2 regions of the Rhizobium sp. FG113 genome follow, and region 1 is predicted to be linked to the other one. Evidence: predicted binding sites of a transcription regulator. Region 1 holds the regulator's gene; the other holds the start of a gene.
The links. The regulator PhoB, encoded in region 1, activates phosphate uptake and scavenging genes when phosphate is short. The targets are predictions, from matches to a motif close to TGTCATNNANCTGTCAT.
Positions count from the first base shown of each region.

Region 1 (7,717 bases):
TACGGCATCGAATGCACGCTGGTCGACGGCCGCCATCTGGAGAACTGGGAAAAGGCGATCCGCCCGAACACCAAGGTGTTCTTCCTGGAAAGCCCGACCAACCCGACGCTCGAAGTGGTCGATATCGCAGGCGTTGCCAAGCTCGCCAACCAGGTCGGCGCCAAGGTCGTGGTCGACAACGTCTTCGCGACGCCGATCTTCCAGAAGCCGCTGGAACTCGGCGCCCATATCGTCGTCTATTCCGCGACCAAGCATATCGACGGCCAGGGCCGCAGCCTCGGTGGCGTGATCCTCTCGGATACGGAGTGGGTGAACGAGCATCTGCAGGACTATTATCGCCACACCGGCCCGGCCATGTCGCCGTTCACGGCCTGGACGCTGCTCAAGGGTCTCGAGACGCTGCCGCTGCGCGTCAAGCAGCAGACCGAGAACGCCGGCAAGATCGCCGACTTCCTGGCCGAGCAGAAGCAGGTCGCGAAGGTGATCTATCCAGGCCGCAAGGACCATCCGCAGGCCGATATCGTCGCCAAACAGATGAAGGGCGGCTCGACGCTGGTGGCGATCGAACTCAAGGGTGGCAAGGAAGCGGCGTTCGCGCTGCAGAACGCGCTTGAGATCGTCAAGATCTCCAACAATCTCGGCGACGCCAAGAGCCTGATCACGCATCCGGCGACGACCACGCACAAGAACCTGACGGACGAGGCCCGCGCCGAACTCGGCATCTCTCCGGGCACCGTGCGCCTGTCTGCTGGTATCGAGGATACCGACGACCTGATCGAGGATTTCGCGCAGGCGCTCTCCAAGATCAAGGCCTGATCAAGAATAGCCGGCCGGGTCGATGTGATCCGGCCGGCATTTAAGCGCGCATTTTTGCAATTTACTCGCGCTGAGCGGGAGTAGCATTAGTCTTAACGCGCGAATTTTTCGCGCTTACAGCCAATTGATTGCGGATTCCGGCCTGGTTTATTGACCTGCCGCACCTCTTATAAGATACCAGTAAGGTATTCTTATTATGGTGTAGGCATGTACCGCGCCCTGACACGAGATATTGAAGTGGTGGTCGAGCCCTTTTACCTGGAGGAGCAATCCGACCCGGACGACGACCGCTATGTGTGGGGCTACCGCATCGTCATCAGCAATAATTCCGACCTCACGGTACGTCTCGTCAACCGCTACTGGAACATCACCGACCAGAACGGCGTCGTCGATGAAGTGAGCGGCGCCGGCGTTGTCGGCGAACAGCCGACGCTCAGCCCTGGTGATACCTACGAGTATTCATCGGGCTGCCCTCTCGATACGCCATCGGGCCTGATGTTCGGCCACTACCAGATGGAAACCGATAAAGGCGAGGTCTTCCAGGTGGAAATCCCCGCCTTCTCTCTTGATTCACCCGGCCTGCTCAGAGTGCTGAACTAACCTTCGTTTCGTCGCAGGTTACTCAGCCGCCTGCGCGAGCTCTTCGGCCTCGAAACGATAGGTCGTCGAGCAGAACTCGCAGGTGACCGCGATCTTGCCCTCTTCCTGGCTCGCCTCGATTTCCTCGGCGGAGAAGCCCTTCAGCACGCCCTTGATCTTCTCGCGCGAGCAGGAGCAGCGGTCGAACACTTCGCGCGGCTCGTAAACGCGCACACCGCGCTCGTGGAACAGCCGGAACAGCAGGCGCTCGACGCCGACCTGCGGATCGGTCAGCTCGTCGGCGTCAATGGTTTCCACCAGCGAACGCGCTTCGGCCCAGGCATCGTCTTCCGCATGCTGGACGGTACCTTCATCGCCATCGCCGCCGTGCAGGTCAGCCTGACGCATGCGCTCGGGCGCTTCCGGCAGGAACTGGGCAACGAGGCCCCCTGCCCGCCAGCGATGACGCGGCTTGCCCGCTTCGTCGCGATCGAACAGTTCGGCGGCGGCGAGGCGCACGCGCGTCGGGATCTGCTCCGACTGGCGGAAGTAGGTGCCGGCTATATCCTCCAGCGTGGCGCCGTCGAGCGCGACGATGCCCTGGTAAGGCTGGCTGAACTTGCCCTGGTCGATGGTGAACGCCAGCATGCCCTTGCCGAGCAGGTGCTCGGGCTCGGCGCGCCCGGCGGCAACTGCCTCGTCCAGAAGCGTCTGGTCGAAGCGGGCATAGGCGCGCACGTTCTCGGGCGTCGAGAAATCGGCGACAAGCAGATCGACCGGGCCGTCGCTCTTGGTCTGGACGGTGAACTTGCCTTCGAACTTCAGCGACGTGCCAAGCAGCACCGTCAGCGCGATGACTTCGGCCAGCAGGCGGGCGACGGGTGCGGGATAGTTGTGGCGATCGAGGATCGCATCCAGCATCGGGCCGAGCTGGACAGCGCGACCGCGCACATCCAGGCCTTCCACCTGAAACGGAACGACATGATCATCGCCGGCGAAATCGAATTCGCCGAGGGTGGCTGCAGCTTCTGCCATGGTCTTCTCCTAGTCTGAGGGCAGCGGACGAGCCCGTCCATCCGCCAGCGCGGCCACGGGCCTGTCCGGCCCGATGTGGCCTCCAGTATGGTTCAGATCGCGCCCAGGCACCAAGCAAGAATCGACTTCTGCGCATGAAGACGGTTTTCCGCTTCATCGAAGACCACGGATTGCGGGCCGTCGATCACTTCGTCGGTAACTTCCTCACCACGATGGGCCGGCAGGCAATGCATGAACAATGCATCCTTGTCGGCCTGTGCCATCAAAGCCGAATTGACCTGATAAGGCTGGAAGACGTTGTGACCCCGGGCCCGATGTTCCTGATTCATGGAGACCCAGGTATCGGTCACCACGCAATCGGCGCCGGCGACCGCACGGTCTGCATCATGGCTCAGCATGATCTCGGCGCCCTCATTGCGGGCCCAGTTCAGATAGTGATCCTTCGGCTCGGAACCAAGGGGTACCGCCATGTTCATGCGATAGCCGAAACGGGCAGCGCCTTCGACCAGCGAATGCAGCACGTTGTTGCCATCGCCCATCCAGGCAATCGTCTTGCCCTTGATGGGGCCGCGATGCTCTTCGAAGGTCATGATATCGGCCATGATCTGGCAGGGATGGGTGTCATCCGTCAAAGCGTTGATGACGGGAACCGTCGCGTGTTCGGCGAGCTCCAGCATGCGCGCATGGTCGGTGGTGCGGATCATGATTGCGTCGACATAGCGCGACAGGACCTTCGCGGTATCGCCAATCGTTTCGGCGCGGCCGAGCTGCATTTCGGTGCCTGAAAGGAACAGCGTCTCGCCACCGAGCTGGCGCATGCCGACGTCAAAGGAGACGCGGGTACGCGTCGAGGGCTTTTCGAAGATCATCGCCAGCATCTTGCCTGCCAGCGGCTTGTCGCCCTGGCCGGCCTTGAAGGCCTGCTTGCGGGTCTTGGCGTCATCCATGATGACCCTGAGGTCGGAGGAGGTTACCGCGGAAAGATCGAGAAAGTGTTTTGGGGAAGCCATCTGTCTTTAACCTGTTGCGCCCGCCATCCGGCCGGGCATCCATCCATTCAAGCCGTCTTCTTTGCCTTGGCGCGCACGCTCTCGGCGGCACGCTCCAGGCGTGCGAGGCCTTCGCGGGCTTCGTCGGCGGTGACGACGAGCGGAGGAAGCAAACGGATGACATTGTCGCCGGCCGGAATGGCCAGCAGGTTGGCAGCGCGGATGGCCTGCAGGAGCTCAGCCGACGGAACAGCCGCCTTGACGCCAAGCATCAGGCCTTCGCCCCTGACATCCTCGATCACATCGGGGAAGCGGTCCTTCAGCGATGCGAGCCCCTGGCGGAAGACGAGTGCCACGTCGCTGACGTGCTGCAGGAAGCCTTCCTCAAGGATCACATCGAGCACGGCATTGCCGACAGCCATGGCAAGCGGGTTGCCGCCATAGGTCGAGCCATGGGTGCCGGCCTTCATGCCGGAGGCTGCTTCAGCCGTTGCAAGGCAGGCGCCGAGCGGGAAACCACCGCCGATGCCCTTGGCGGCGGCCAGAATGTCCGGCGTTACGCCCAACCGCTCATAAGCAAAGAGCTTGCCTGTACGGCCGACGCCGGTCTGAACCTCGTCCAGGATCAGAAGCAGGCCGTTTTCATCGCAGAGCTGGCGCAGCGCCTTCATGAACTCCACGGTCGCAGGGCGGATACCGCCCTCACCCTGTACCGGCTCGATCAGGATGCCGGCCGTGGCATCGGTGATCGCAGCGCGAACGGCCTCGATATCACCGAAGGGAACCTGGTCGAAACCGGGTGCCTTGGGGCCGAAGCCTTCGAGATACTTCTCCTGGCCGCCGGCAGCGATCGTCGCCAGCGTGCGGCCGTGGAAGGCACCTTCGAAGGTGATGATGTGGAAGCGCTCGGGATGGCCCTTCGAATACTGGTAGCGGCGCGCGGTCTTGATCGCGCATTCCAGCGCCTCGGCGCCGGAGTTGGTGAAGAACACCTTATCCGCGAAGGTTGCATCCGTAAGCCGCTTGGCGAGGCGCTCCTGACCGGGGATCTCGTAAATGTTGGAAAGGTGCCAAACCTTATCGGCCTGATCCTTCAGTGCTCCGACGACATGCGGATTGCTATGGCCGACGGAGGTCACGGCAACGCCCGCGCCGAAATCGAGATATCGCTCGCCAGTTTCGGTGATCAGCCACACGCCCTCTCCTCGCTCGAACCGCAGCGGGGCACGAGAGTAGGTATCATAAAGCGGCGCGGCTTCAGCCATGGCGCGATCTCCTGTCATTCGCTCAATAATCGCCCGGACTCCGGCTAAAAAGCGGGTGCCCGGAAATGAAAAATGCCGCCTTTCGGCGGCGAGGGGCACTATTGTCTTTTCGCAGTGCGATGTCAACAAAACTGAGCTTTTGTCGCATGCGTCAAGCAAGCATCGGGGTGCCGGTGAGCTATCAACAGCTAATGTTGCAGAAATGACTCTCTCACCCAGCAAGTTGGGGAAAACCGAGAAATCGATTCGCCGCGATTCAACCGACTCTTGTCACGGAGTCGCCCTCACTCTAGGTTAAAACTCAATTACTAGACTGCATGCGGCGGAACTAGTCACCAAAATCGAGCAAGCGTTTCTTGGTCCGGACACGTCCGTGCCATGGGTGAGGGATTCTGCCTACACCAACGCAATAAGGCGGAGACAGGGCATGAACTGGACAGACGAGCGCGTTGAAAGACTGAAGAAGCTTTGGGCCGAAGGCCTGAGCGCCAGCCAGATTGCGGCACAACTTGGCGGTGTAAGCCGCAACGCCGTCATCGGCAAGGTCCACCGTCTGAACCTGCCTGGCCGCGCCAAGGCCGGCGGCACGACGACCGCGACCCGGGCGCCGAAGCGCCCGGCGGTTTCGACGCCCCGCCCCGCCAGCAACTTCAATTCCGCACGCATCTCGCCAAGCCGCGCCGTTGCCCGCCCGCAGGGCGCAGTGGCTCTCAAGGAAGAGATGGACATCGATGCGATCGAGGAAGTCCGTTACCGTCCGGCTTCCAACGTTGTCGTTCCGATCTCGCGCCGCCTCGGCCTTACGGAACTGACCGAGCGTACGTGCAAGTGGCCGGTCGGCGATCCGCTGACGGATGACTTTCACTTCTGCGGCTGCGAGTCCCCTGACAACTCGCCATACTGCACCTACCACCAGCGGATGGCCTACCAGCCGGTCAACGAGCGCCGCAAGGCCGCCAACCGGGTCGCATGACCCGGAAAGCCGGATAAGGAACACAAGAAAACGGGCCCTCGCGGGGCCCGTTTTTCGTTGGATCGGATGAAATGGAAGCGCCTTACGCTTCCATCGAATAACCAGCGCCGCGAACGGTGCGGATGACATCCTGCATGTTCGAGAAGTTGAGCGCCTTGCGCAGGCGGCCGACGTGAACGTCGACGGTGCGCTCGTCGACATAAATGTCATGGCCCCAGACGCCATCGAGCAGCTGCGAGCGGGAGAAGACGCGGCCGGGCGACGACATCAGGAATTCCAGGAGGCGGAATTCGGTCGGTCCGAGGCGGACTTCGCGGCTCTTGCGGTGAACGCGATGGGTTTCGCGATCGAGCTCGATATCGCCGCACTTCAGCAACGAGGAGAGCACTTCCGGCTTGGCGCGGCGCAGCATCGCCTTGACGCGGGCGACGAGCTCAGGCGTCGAGAACGGCTTGACGACATAGTCATCGGCGCCGGTCGACAGGCCGCGAACGCGTTCGCTTTCCTCGCCACGGGCGGTCAGCATGATGATCGGCAGGCGCTCCGTCTCCGGGCGCATGCGCAGGCGACGGCACAGCTCGATGCCGGATACGCCGGGCAACATCCAATCGAGGATCAAAAGGTCCGGCGTGCGTTCCTGCAACCGGATCTCGGCCTCGTCACCGCGAAGGATGGTATCGACTTCGAAGCCTTCGGCCTCAAGGTTATAGCGAAGAAGCACGCTCAGTGCTTCTTCGTCTTCAACGACTGCTACTCTTGGGATCATTCGTCTCGGTCTCCTGGGGGCGTGGGTCCGGAACGCTTATTCCGTGACCGCGCCGACGGTGTTGGCGGTGTCGTCCTTCGGACGTTCGCCTTCCGGCTGGGCGCCGGTAGCCATGTAGTAGATGGTCTCTGCGATGTTGGTGGCGTGGTCGCCGATGCGCTCGATGTTCTTGGCGCAGAAGAGAAGATGCGTGCAGCTGGTGATGTTGCGCGGATCTTCCATCATGTAGGTCAGCATCTCGCGGAACAGCGAGGTGTACATCGCGTCGATTTCCTCATCGCGCTCGCGGATCGACTTGGCGCGGTCGGCAACGCGGCTGGTGTAGACGTCGAGAACTTCCTTGAGCTGGACGAGCGCCAGTTCGGAGAGATGCTCGAGGCCACGGGCGAGCTTGCGCGGAACGCCGGTGCTCTGGACCGCGATGACGCGCTTGGCAGTGTTCTTGCCGAGATCGCCGACGCGCTCGAGATCGGCCGCGATGCGGATCGAGCCCATGATTTCGCGAAGATCGGCAGCCATCGGCTGGCGGCGGGCGATGGTGATGATCGCCTTCTCGCCGATCTCGCGCTCGGCGTGATCGAGGATCACGTCGTCGGAGATGACCTTCTGGGCGAGCGAAGTGTCGCCGTTGACGAGCGCGCGAACAGCGTCGCCGACCATCTGTTCCGCGAGGCCGCCCATTTCGGAGATGCGGCGCGTCAGGAACTTGAGATCATCGTCATAGGCGGAATAGATATGTGTCGATGCCATGGGGCTTATCCTTGAATGTCCTGAGGTTTACCGGTTTCGGAGATCAGCCGAAGCGGCCCATGATGTAATCCTGGGTGCGCGGATCATCCGGGTTGGTGAACATCTTGTCGGTATCGTTCTCCTCGACGAGGTTGCCGAGGTGGAACATGGCGGTGCGCTGCGAGACGCGGGCTGCCTGCTGCATCGAATGCGTGACGATGACGATCGTGTAGGCTTCGCGCAGCTCGTGGATGAGCTCCTCGACCTTGGCGGTCGCGATCGGGTCGAGCGCCGAGCAGGGCTCGTCCATGAGGATGACCTCGGGGCTGACGGCAATCGCGCGGGCGATGCACAGACGCTGCTGCTGACCACCCGAGAGGCCGGTGCCGCCTTCATGCACGCGGTCCTTGACTTCGTTCCACAGGCCGGCGCGCTGCAGGCTCTGCTCGACGATGACGTCCATGTCGGCCTTCGCCTTGGCGAGACCGTGGATGCGCGGGCCGTAGGCGACGTTTTCGTAGATCGACTTCGGGAACGGGTTCGGCTTCTGGAACACCATGCCGAC
Region 1 covers NZ_JBMDKV010000002.1:523,893-531,609, reverse strand. Annotated here, with positions in the region: gene ACODTZ_RS09765 (O-succinylhomoserine sulfhydrylase) at 1-816, shown strand, start outside; gene apaG (Co2+/Mg2+ efflux protein ApaG) at 1,024-1,416, shown strand; gene ACODTZ_RS09755 (Hsp33 family molecular chaperone) at 1,435-2,430, opposite strand; gene argF (ornithine carbamoyltransferase) at 2,523-3,440, opposite strand; gene ACODTZ_RS09745 (aspartate aminotransferase family protein) at 3,488-4,684, opposite strand; gene ACODTZ_RS09740 (GcrA family cell cycle regulator) at 5,112-5,657, shown strand; gene phoB (phosphate regulon transcriptional regulator PhoB) at 5,740-6,423, opposite strand; gene phoU (phosphate signaling complex protein PhoU) at 6,460-7,173, opposite strand; gene pstB (phosphate ABC transporter ATP-binding protein PstB) at 7,217-7,717, opposite strand, start outside.

Region 2 (7,717 bases), on a different contig from region 1:
TCCGTGTCAAAGCAGCTTGCCGCTTCGATGAGCGGCTAACTACGGGGTTCGCATTTGAGTGTCAAGCAGGTTTGGAGACAAAACGATGACAGCCTGCGATTTGTTTGTGGGTGAATGAAATCAGATCGAAAATCGCCCACATATAAAGGACCATTCCAGCGCCGCCGCTCCAGATATCCGCCAGCGAACGATCCTGGCTCTGCCCTCCCCTTGGCCCTCCCTTGTCGATTTTTCTTTTTCACAGACGGAATTACCGGGAAACCGGGGCATTGGTGGATGCCGATCGAAAAAAATCAAAAAATCTTCACAAACGCTCTTGCGGTTTGTCCGCGATCCGCATAGATCACGGCCATCGACGCGGCGGACATGATCCGCACCGCGGAGGGCGATTAGCTCAGTTGGTAGAGCGCCTCGTTTACACCGAGGATGTCGGGAGTTCGAGTCTCTCATCGCCCACCATTTTCTCTCCCTTTTATGTGATTGATCGCCCCGCAGCTTTGATTTTGCTGCGGTTGCTAATCCCGTTCCCGGCGATTAGGTTCCGGCCAAATCGAACGGCACCTCTATGTGCTTCAGGCGGAGATAGAATCATGAAAACACGCGAAGATCGCCAGGCACAGCGGGCAGCCATGCCGCGCACGCAGCTCAGCGCCCACCACATGGAAAACGCGCGCCTGCTGCCCGATCGTGGCGAATTGCTCTATCGTATTCCGAATGGCGGCGTCGGCGTCGAGATCGGCGCGGCATTCGGTGAGTATACGGCGGAGATTCTCGAAAAGAATCGCCCGGCTCAGCTTTATCTCATCGATCCCTGGAGCATGGACCGCTACAGCTCTGGCCTCGACCAGATCCACACGCAGTTCGGAAAGCAAATCGAAAGCGGGCAGCTGCACCTGATGCAGGGCACCTCGCTGGAAAAGCTCGCCGAGTTCGAGGACGATTTTCTCGACTGGGCCTATATCGACACCGATCATTCGTTCGAACTGACCTGGCAGGAGCTCTTGCTCTGCGACCGCAAGGTCAAGCGCACTGGCCGCATCGCCGGTCACGACTTCTGCACCGGCAATACGGTAAAGCCGATCGTCTACGGCGTTGTCGAGGCCGTCACCAAGTTCTGCAAGGATTATGGCTGGCAGTTCGAATTCCTGACCGTCGAATCGCATGCGCACTTCTCCTTCTGCCTGAAGCGGCTCTGAGTCGCCCAAGCTTCAAGGGAAAACGGTAGGGCGGATGCGCCGCCCTGCCCTATCTCCTCCCTCTCAAGCGCTTGTCGGCCTTTGTGCGGGCTGATACTGCCATCAGCGAAACGAGGAGGATCATTCCAATGAAGCAGCATTCTTTCGGCCACCTGCCCCATACGGTGAGCAATATCGGTTTCGGCGCATGGCAGATCGGCGGCGCCTGGGGCGATGTCAGCGAAGCTGATGGACGCGCAGCGCTCAATGCGGCGCTTGACGCCGGGATCACCTTCATCGACACCGCCGACGTTTATGGCGACGGCCGCTCGGAAAAGATTATCGCCGATGTGCTCGAGAGCCGTGGCGGCGAGCGGCCGATGGTTGCCACCAAGGCCGGCCGGCGGTTGAATCCGCATGTGGCGGATGGTTACACCAAGGCCAATCTCGAGGGTTTCATCGACCGCAGCCTGAAGAACCTCAAGGTCGACAGCCTCGACCTCGTGCAGCTGCACTGCCCGCCGACGGAGGTGCTTTATCGCCCCGAGGTGTTCGAGGGGCTGAACGAGCTGCAGAAGGCTGGCAAGATTCGAGGCTATGGCGTCAGTGTCGAGAAGGTCGAGGAAGCGCTGAAGGCGATCGAGTTCCCCGGCGTGGTCAGCATCCAGATCATCTACAATCTCTTCCGCCAGCGCCCGAGCCATCTGTTCTTCCAGGAGGCGCGGCAGAAGAACATCGCCGTCATCGCCCGCGTGCCGCTGGCAAGCGGCCTGCTCTCGGGCAAGATCAGCCGCGAGACGACGTTCGCGAGCGACGACCATCGCAACTTCAACCGCCATGGCGAAGCATTCGATGTCGGCGAGACCTTCGCGGGCGTTCCGTTCGAGGTCGGCCTGCAGGCGGTGGAAGAGGTTCGCAAGCTGGTGCCCGAGGGCGCCACGATGGCGGCTTTCGCACTGCGCTGGATCCTGATGAGCGATGCCGTCACGGTGGTCATTCCGGGCGCCCGCAACGCCGAGCAGGCGAAGGCCAATGCGGCGGCCGCCAGCCTGGCGCCGCTGACGCATGAGGTGATGGCCGCGAGCCATGAGATTTACGACCGGCTGATCGCGCCGCATGTGCACCAGCGCTGGTAACAGCTGTAACTATTTCGCCAAACAGAAATGGCCGGGCATCGACCCGGCCATTTCCTTATCTGGGCTTTGCCCGGATTACTTCTTTTCAGCGTAAGCCTTGATGGCGGCGGCGACTTCGGCCTGTGCCTTCTCGGCGTTTTCAAAACCGTTCAGCTCGACAACCTTGCGCTTTTCCGGCAGCTGCTTGTAGACGCGGAAGAAGGCCTGCAGGCGCTGCTGCTCGATCTCGGGAAGATCGCTGATTTCCTTGATCTTGTCATAGCTCGGGTCGATGTCGCTGGCCGGAACGGCAACGATCTTGTCGTCCTTTTCGCCGCCGTCGATCATGTTCAGCACGCCGATCGCACGAACCTTGATGATGGCGCCCGGAACGACGGGCTCGCGGGTGTAGACCAGCGCGTCGAGCGGATCGCCGTCACCGCCGAGCGAGCTGGTGATGGAGCCGTAGTTGGCAGGATAGATCACCGGCATCGACTGGAAGCGGTCCACGACAATGTGGCCGGTCTTGGCGTCGATTTCGTATTTGGTGAAGCTTCCCTGCGGAATTTCGATCGCTGTGAAGAACTCCTTGCTGTCATCCTTCGGCTGCGGATAGTCGAGATAGGAAACATAGTCGGAAGCGGCGGCAACGCCGGCCGTGAAGAGAATGGCAGCGGCCGCGGAAATAATGGTCTTCATAAGAGATACCCCCAATTGGCATTGCGAAGAAACGCCCTCCGCCTATGGGGTTTGCATTACAGCGATGTGACATATGCCGGGCGCTCGGGATCATCCACATGACAATCGCGTGAGCGCCCAGAGCAGCGCTGTTATGCGGCTCCGCGCTCGCGCTTCATCTCGTGGCGCATGAGGAACAGCGAGGCGCAGAGAATCAGGGCGGCGCCGAGCCACAAATAGCCCGCCGGCGCGTAACCGAAGACCAGCCAGCCCGCGAGAACGTTGAGCGGCAGCTTCAGATCGTCGAAGGGCTGGACATAGGCGGCATCGGCGGCGCTGTAGGCGAGCGTCAGGAGGTACTGGGCGATCGCCGTCAGCAGACCCGCCGCAACGAGCAGCATCAGCACTGTGCCTGTTGGCATCGCAAAGCCGGCCGCAAAGGCGAGACCGCCGTTGACGGGCGTGAGAAGCACGAGCAGCCATACGGTGATCGTCTCCGGCTTCTCGATCCCCGTCAGGCTCTTTGTGATCAGCGACGAGGCGCCCCAGAGCAGTGCCGACAGGATCGGCAAAAGCGCCGCCCAGCTGAAGCTGTCCGACCACGGCTGCAGGATGATCATGGCGCCGGCGAAGCCGCAGGCGGTGGCGCCCCAGCGGGCCGCGCCGACCTGCTCGCCCAAGAACAGGCGGGCGCCGAGGATGATGAAGAAGGGCGAGGTCATGACCAGCGCGATTGCCTGCCAGATCGGCACGCTCGCAAGACCCGCGACCCAGGTCTGGACACCAAGAGCGGCCAGCACGACACGAACGATGTGGCGCCAGGGATATTGGGTGCGCATCGCAGCCAAGCCGGTCTTCCACAGGAAGGGCAGCGAGAAGACGAGCGCGAAGGCGTATTGCCAGAAGGCGACCGAGGCGGATGGGAAGGCCAGGGTCATCGTCAGCCACTGGGTGACGACGTTCAAAATAGCGAAGGCGATGCCGGCAAGCACCATCCAGCTTGCGCCGGCGAGTGCACGCGATGCGCATATGGAAATCTGGGTAGTCTGATTCATGTCATTCATCCGAACAAAAGGACCAACACAAATCAGGACGCATGAACGCGGGTGCCGACGCGGCGGACGATGCCGCCCCGCGTACCCTGCTCATTCTCTTTCATCCGGACTATGACCGTCGGCTCCGGAATTCAACCGGATCTGCTGACCCTTTTCACCTGAGGTGAAAAGGCGCTCGCGGGCTCAAGCTTGCGCTCTTACCGCCGGTGGGGAATTGCACCCCGCCCTGAGAACGATTCATGCGTAGTTGAAAGCCGCGATCGCGGCAAGTCTCGCAAATGCGAAAAGGGTCCGGCTTTCGCCGAACCCTTCGAATACTTGTGCTGCCGGTCTCGTTGTCCGACTGCCAAGCAAATCCAATCAGCCGTTGACGGCTTCCTTCAGGCCCTTGCCGGGCGTGAACTTCGGCACGTTGCGTGCCGGAATGTCGACTTCAGCGCCGGTCGACGGATTGCGGCCCTTGGTGGCAGCGCGATGGGAAACGGTGAAGCTACCGAAACCAGCGAGGCGAACGTCGCCCTTGCCCTTGAGTTCAGCCTGGACAACTTCGAAAACAGCGTCGACGGCCGAAGCGGCATCGGTCTTCGAGAGTCCTGCCTTTTCGGCAACTGCGGACACGAGTTCATTCTTGTTCATGTTTCCACCCCTTTCAAATGGTTCGAAACGACTCAAATCTATAGCCGGGCACGGAATATGGTGCATCAGGCCCGCCGCACCCCAAAGAGCCTGCAAATTAAGGAAAAGCAAGCGTCTCCGTACGGTTTTCACAAAAAAAGGCTGGCAAAAATGCCAGCCTTTTCAGGGTTTTTAAGCAATAGGGCACGAATGTGGCAAACAAGGCTCAATGAGCGATGGAAGTGCCGCTTTCGTCGTGCCCTTCGACCGTTGCGATAACAGGCGTTTCCACCGTGCCATCCCACTCGATCGCCTCCGGTCTGCGGACCAGAGCATGCTTGATCACCTCGCCCATACGGGACACGGGGATGATCTCCATATTGTTCTTCACGTTATCCGGAATCTCCGCCAAGTCCTTGGCGTTTTCTTCCGGGATCAGAACAGTCTTGATGCCGCCACGCAGTGCGGCGAGCAGCTTTTCCTTCAATCCGCCGATCGGCAGGACGCGACCACGAAGCGTGATCTCGCCCGTCATCGCCACGTCCTTGCGAACAGGGATACCGGTCATGATCGAGACGATCGCGGTTGCCATGCCGACGCCGGCCGATGGGCCGTCCTTCGGCGTGGCGCCTTCCGGCACGTGGACGTGGATGTCCGACTTGTCGAAGCGCGGCGGCTCGATGCCGAAATCGACAGCACGTGAGCGGACGTAGGACGCCGCCGCAGAAATCGATTCCTTCATCACGTCCTTCAGGTTGCCGGTGACGGTCATGCGACCCTTGCCCGGCATCATGACGCCTTCGATCGTCAGCAGTTCACCACCAACCTCGGTCCAGGCCAGACCGGTTACGACACCGACCTGATCCTCGCCCTCGGCTTCGCCGTGACGGAAGCGCGGAACGCCCAGATAGTCCGAAATGTTCTCGGCGGTAACCGCGACCGATTTCGTCTTACCCTTGATGATCTCGGTGACCGCCTTGCGGGCGAGCTTCATCAGTTCACGTTCGAATGAACGCACACCGGCTTCGCGTGTGTACTGCTGGCTGATCGCCATCAGGGCATCATCCGAAACCGAGAATTCGTTCGGCTGCAGAGCGTGTTCCTTGATGGCCTTCGGCAGCAGGTGCCGCTTGGCGATCTCGCGCTTTTCGTCCTCGGTGTAGCCGGCGATACGGATGACTTCCATGCGGTCCATCAAGGGTGCAGGGATGTTCAGCGTATTCGCCGTCGTGATGAACATCACGTCCGACAGATCGTATTCGACCTCAAGGTAGTGGTCCATGAAGGTCGAGTTCTGAGCCGGATCGAGCACTTCGAGCAGAGCCGAAGACGGATCGCCGCGGAAGTCCTGGCCCATCTTGTCGATTTCATCGAGCAGGAAGAGCGGGTTGGACTTCTTCGCTTTCTTCATCGACTGGATGACCTTGCCGGGCATCGAGCCGATGTAGGTGCGGCGGTGACCGCGGATTTCAGCTTCATCACGAACGCCGCCAAGCGCCATGCGGACATACTCACGGCCGGTCGCCTTGGCGATCGACTGGGCGAGCGAGGTCTTGCCGACACCCGGAGGGCCGACGAGGCACAGGATCGGACCCTTGATCTTGGTCGCGCGGGCCTGGACAGCCAGATACTCGACGATGCGCTCCTTGACCTTGTCGAGACCAAAGTGGTCGGCTTCGAGGATCTTTTCGGCGTTGTTGAGATCCGTCTTGATCTTCGACTTCTTCGACCACGGAATACCGAGCAGCCAATCGAGATAATTGCGCACGACGGTGGCTTCCGCCGACATCGGGCTCATCTGACGCAGCTTCTTCAGCTCGGCATCGGCCTTCTCGCGACCTTCCTTTGAGAGCTTGGTCTTGGAGATGCGCTCTTCCAGTTCGGCCATCTCGTCGCGGCCTTCCTCGCCGTCGCCGAGCTCCTTCTGGATCGCCTTCATCTGCTCATTCAGGTAGTATTCGCGCTGGGTCTTCTCCATCTGGCGCTTGACGCGCGAGCGGATGCGCTTCTCGACCTGAAGGACCGAGATCTCACCTTCCATGAAGCCGAGCGCCTTTTCGAGGCGTGCCTTGACGCTGGTGGTTTCCAGCATCTCCTGCTTCTCGGTGATCTTGATCGACAGGTGCGAGGCAACCGTATCGGCCAGCTTCGAGTAATCGTCGATCTGGCTGGCGGCGCCAACGACCTCGGGCGAGATCTTCTTGTTGAGCTTCACGTAGCTCTCGAATTCGGACACGACCGAGCGGCTCAGCGCTTCCAGTTCGACCGGATCGTCATGCGGCTCTTCGAGCACATGACCGAGGGCTTCATAGAAATCCTCGCGATCGGTGTAGGCGTCGATTTCAGCGCGCGCGCGGCCTTCGACGAGAACCTTGACGGTTCCGTCTGGAAGCTTCAGCAGCTGCAGAACATTGGCGACGGTGCCGACATTGTGGATGGCGGACGGTTCGGGATCATCGTCGCTGGCATTGATCTGCGTGACGAGCATGATCTGCTTGTCCGAGCCCATGACTTCTTCGAGCGCGCGGATCGATTTCTCGCGGCCTACGAAGAGAGGTACGATCATGTGCGGAAAGACCACGATGTCGCGCAGGGGCAATACTGGATAAGCGGTGCTCGCAACTGACGTTTTCTTCGTCATTTTATTTCCTTTCCATCGTCCCGTTGCCGGGCTCTTCTGGCGCGACCGTTTGGGACCGGCCGCACTCTCACTTGGATTAACAAGTGGAGGTTCTGACTATGCTTTTCAAGCTGCCACATGGCCCGTGTCCGCTTGGACATGACAGCTATGCTACAACGGAACACCTCACTATGTCGCGCCTAGCTGGACCGGCGCCGACCATTTCCGAACCGGCTAAAATACAACGCCGAAACACACCAACGGAATCATTGCATAATTGCCAAGGGCGGATGAATTCGCAACGGCAACGAACGTGGTTTCAGGCGTCATCAGCAAGTTTTATCGGCATTTGGAGGTGCCGCGAACGGTTTTTCAAATAGAAAGGGGCCTGCCAACAGCAAGCCCCTTAAATTCACGGTTCGTATCGCGCTGATACTTAGGCCGAGGCGTTGGCCTTTT
Region 2 covers NZ_JBMDKV010000004.1:29,004-36,720, forward strand. Annotated here, with positions in the region: tRNA gene ACODTZ_RS13075 (tRNA-Val) at 384-459, shown strand; gene ACODTZ_RS13080 (class I SAM-dependent methyltransferase) at 591-1,196, shown strand; gene ACODTZ_RS13085 (aldo/keto reductase) at 1,325-2,311, shown strand; gene ACODTZ_RS13090 (inorganic diphosphatase) at 2,387-2,989, opposite strand; gene ACODTZ_RS13095 (DMT family transporter) at 3,121-4,023, opposite strand; FMN riboswitch at 4,112-4,261, opposite strand; gene hupB (DNA-binding protein HupB) at 4,384-4,659, opposite strand; gene lon (endopeptidase La) at 4,865-7,279, opposite strand; gene clpX (ATP-dependent Clp protease ATP-binding subunit ClpX) at 7,695-7,717, opposite strand, start outside.
Region 2: ACODTZ_RS13090 (inorganic diphosphatase) is a predicted target of PhoB. The motif match lies at 3,045-3,061, and genes of this name have one in related genera.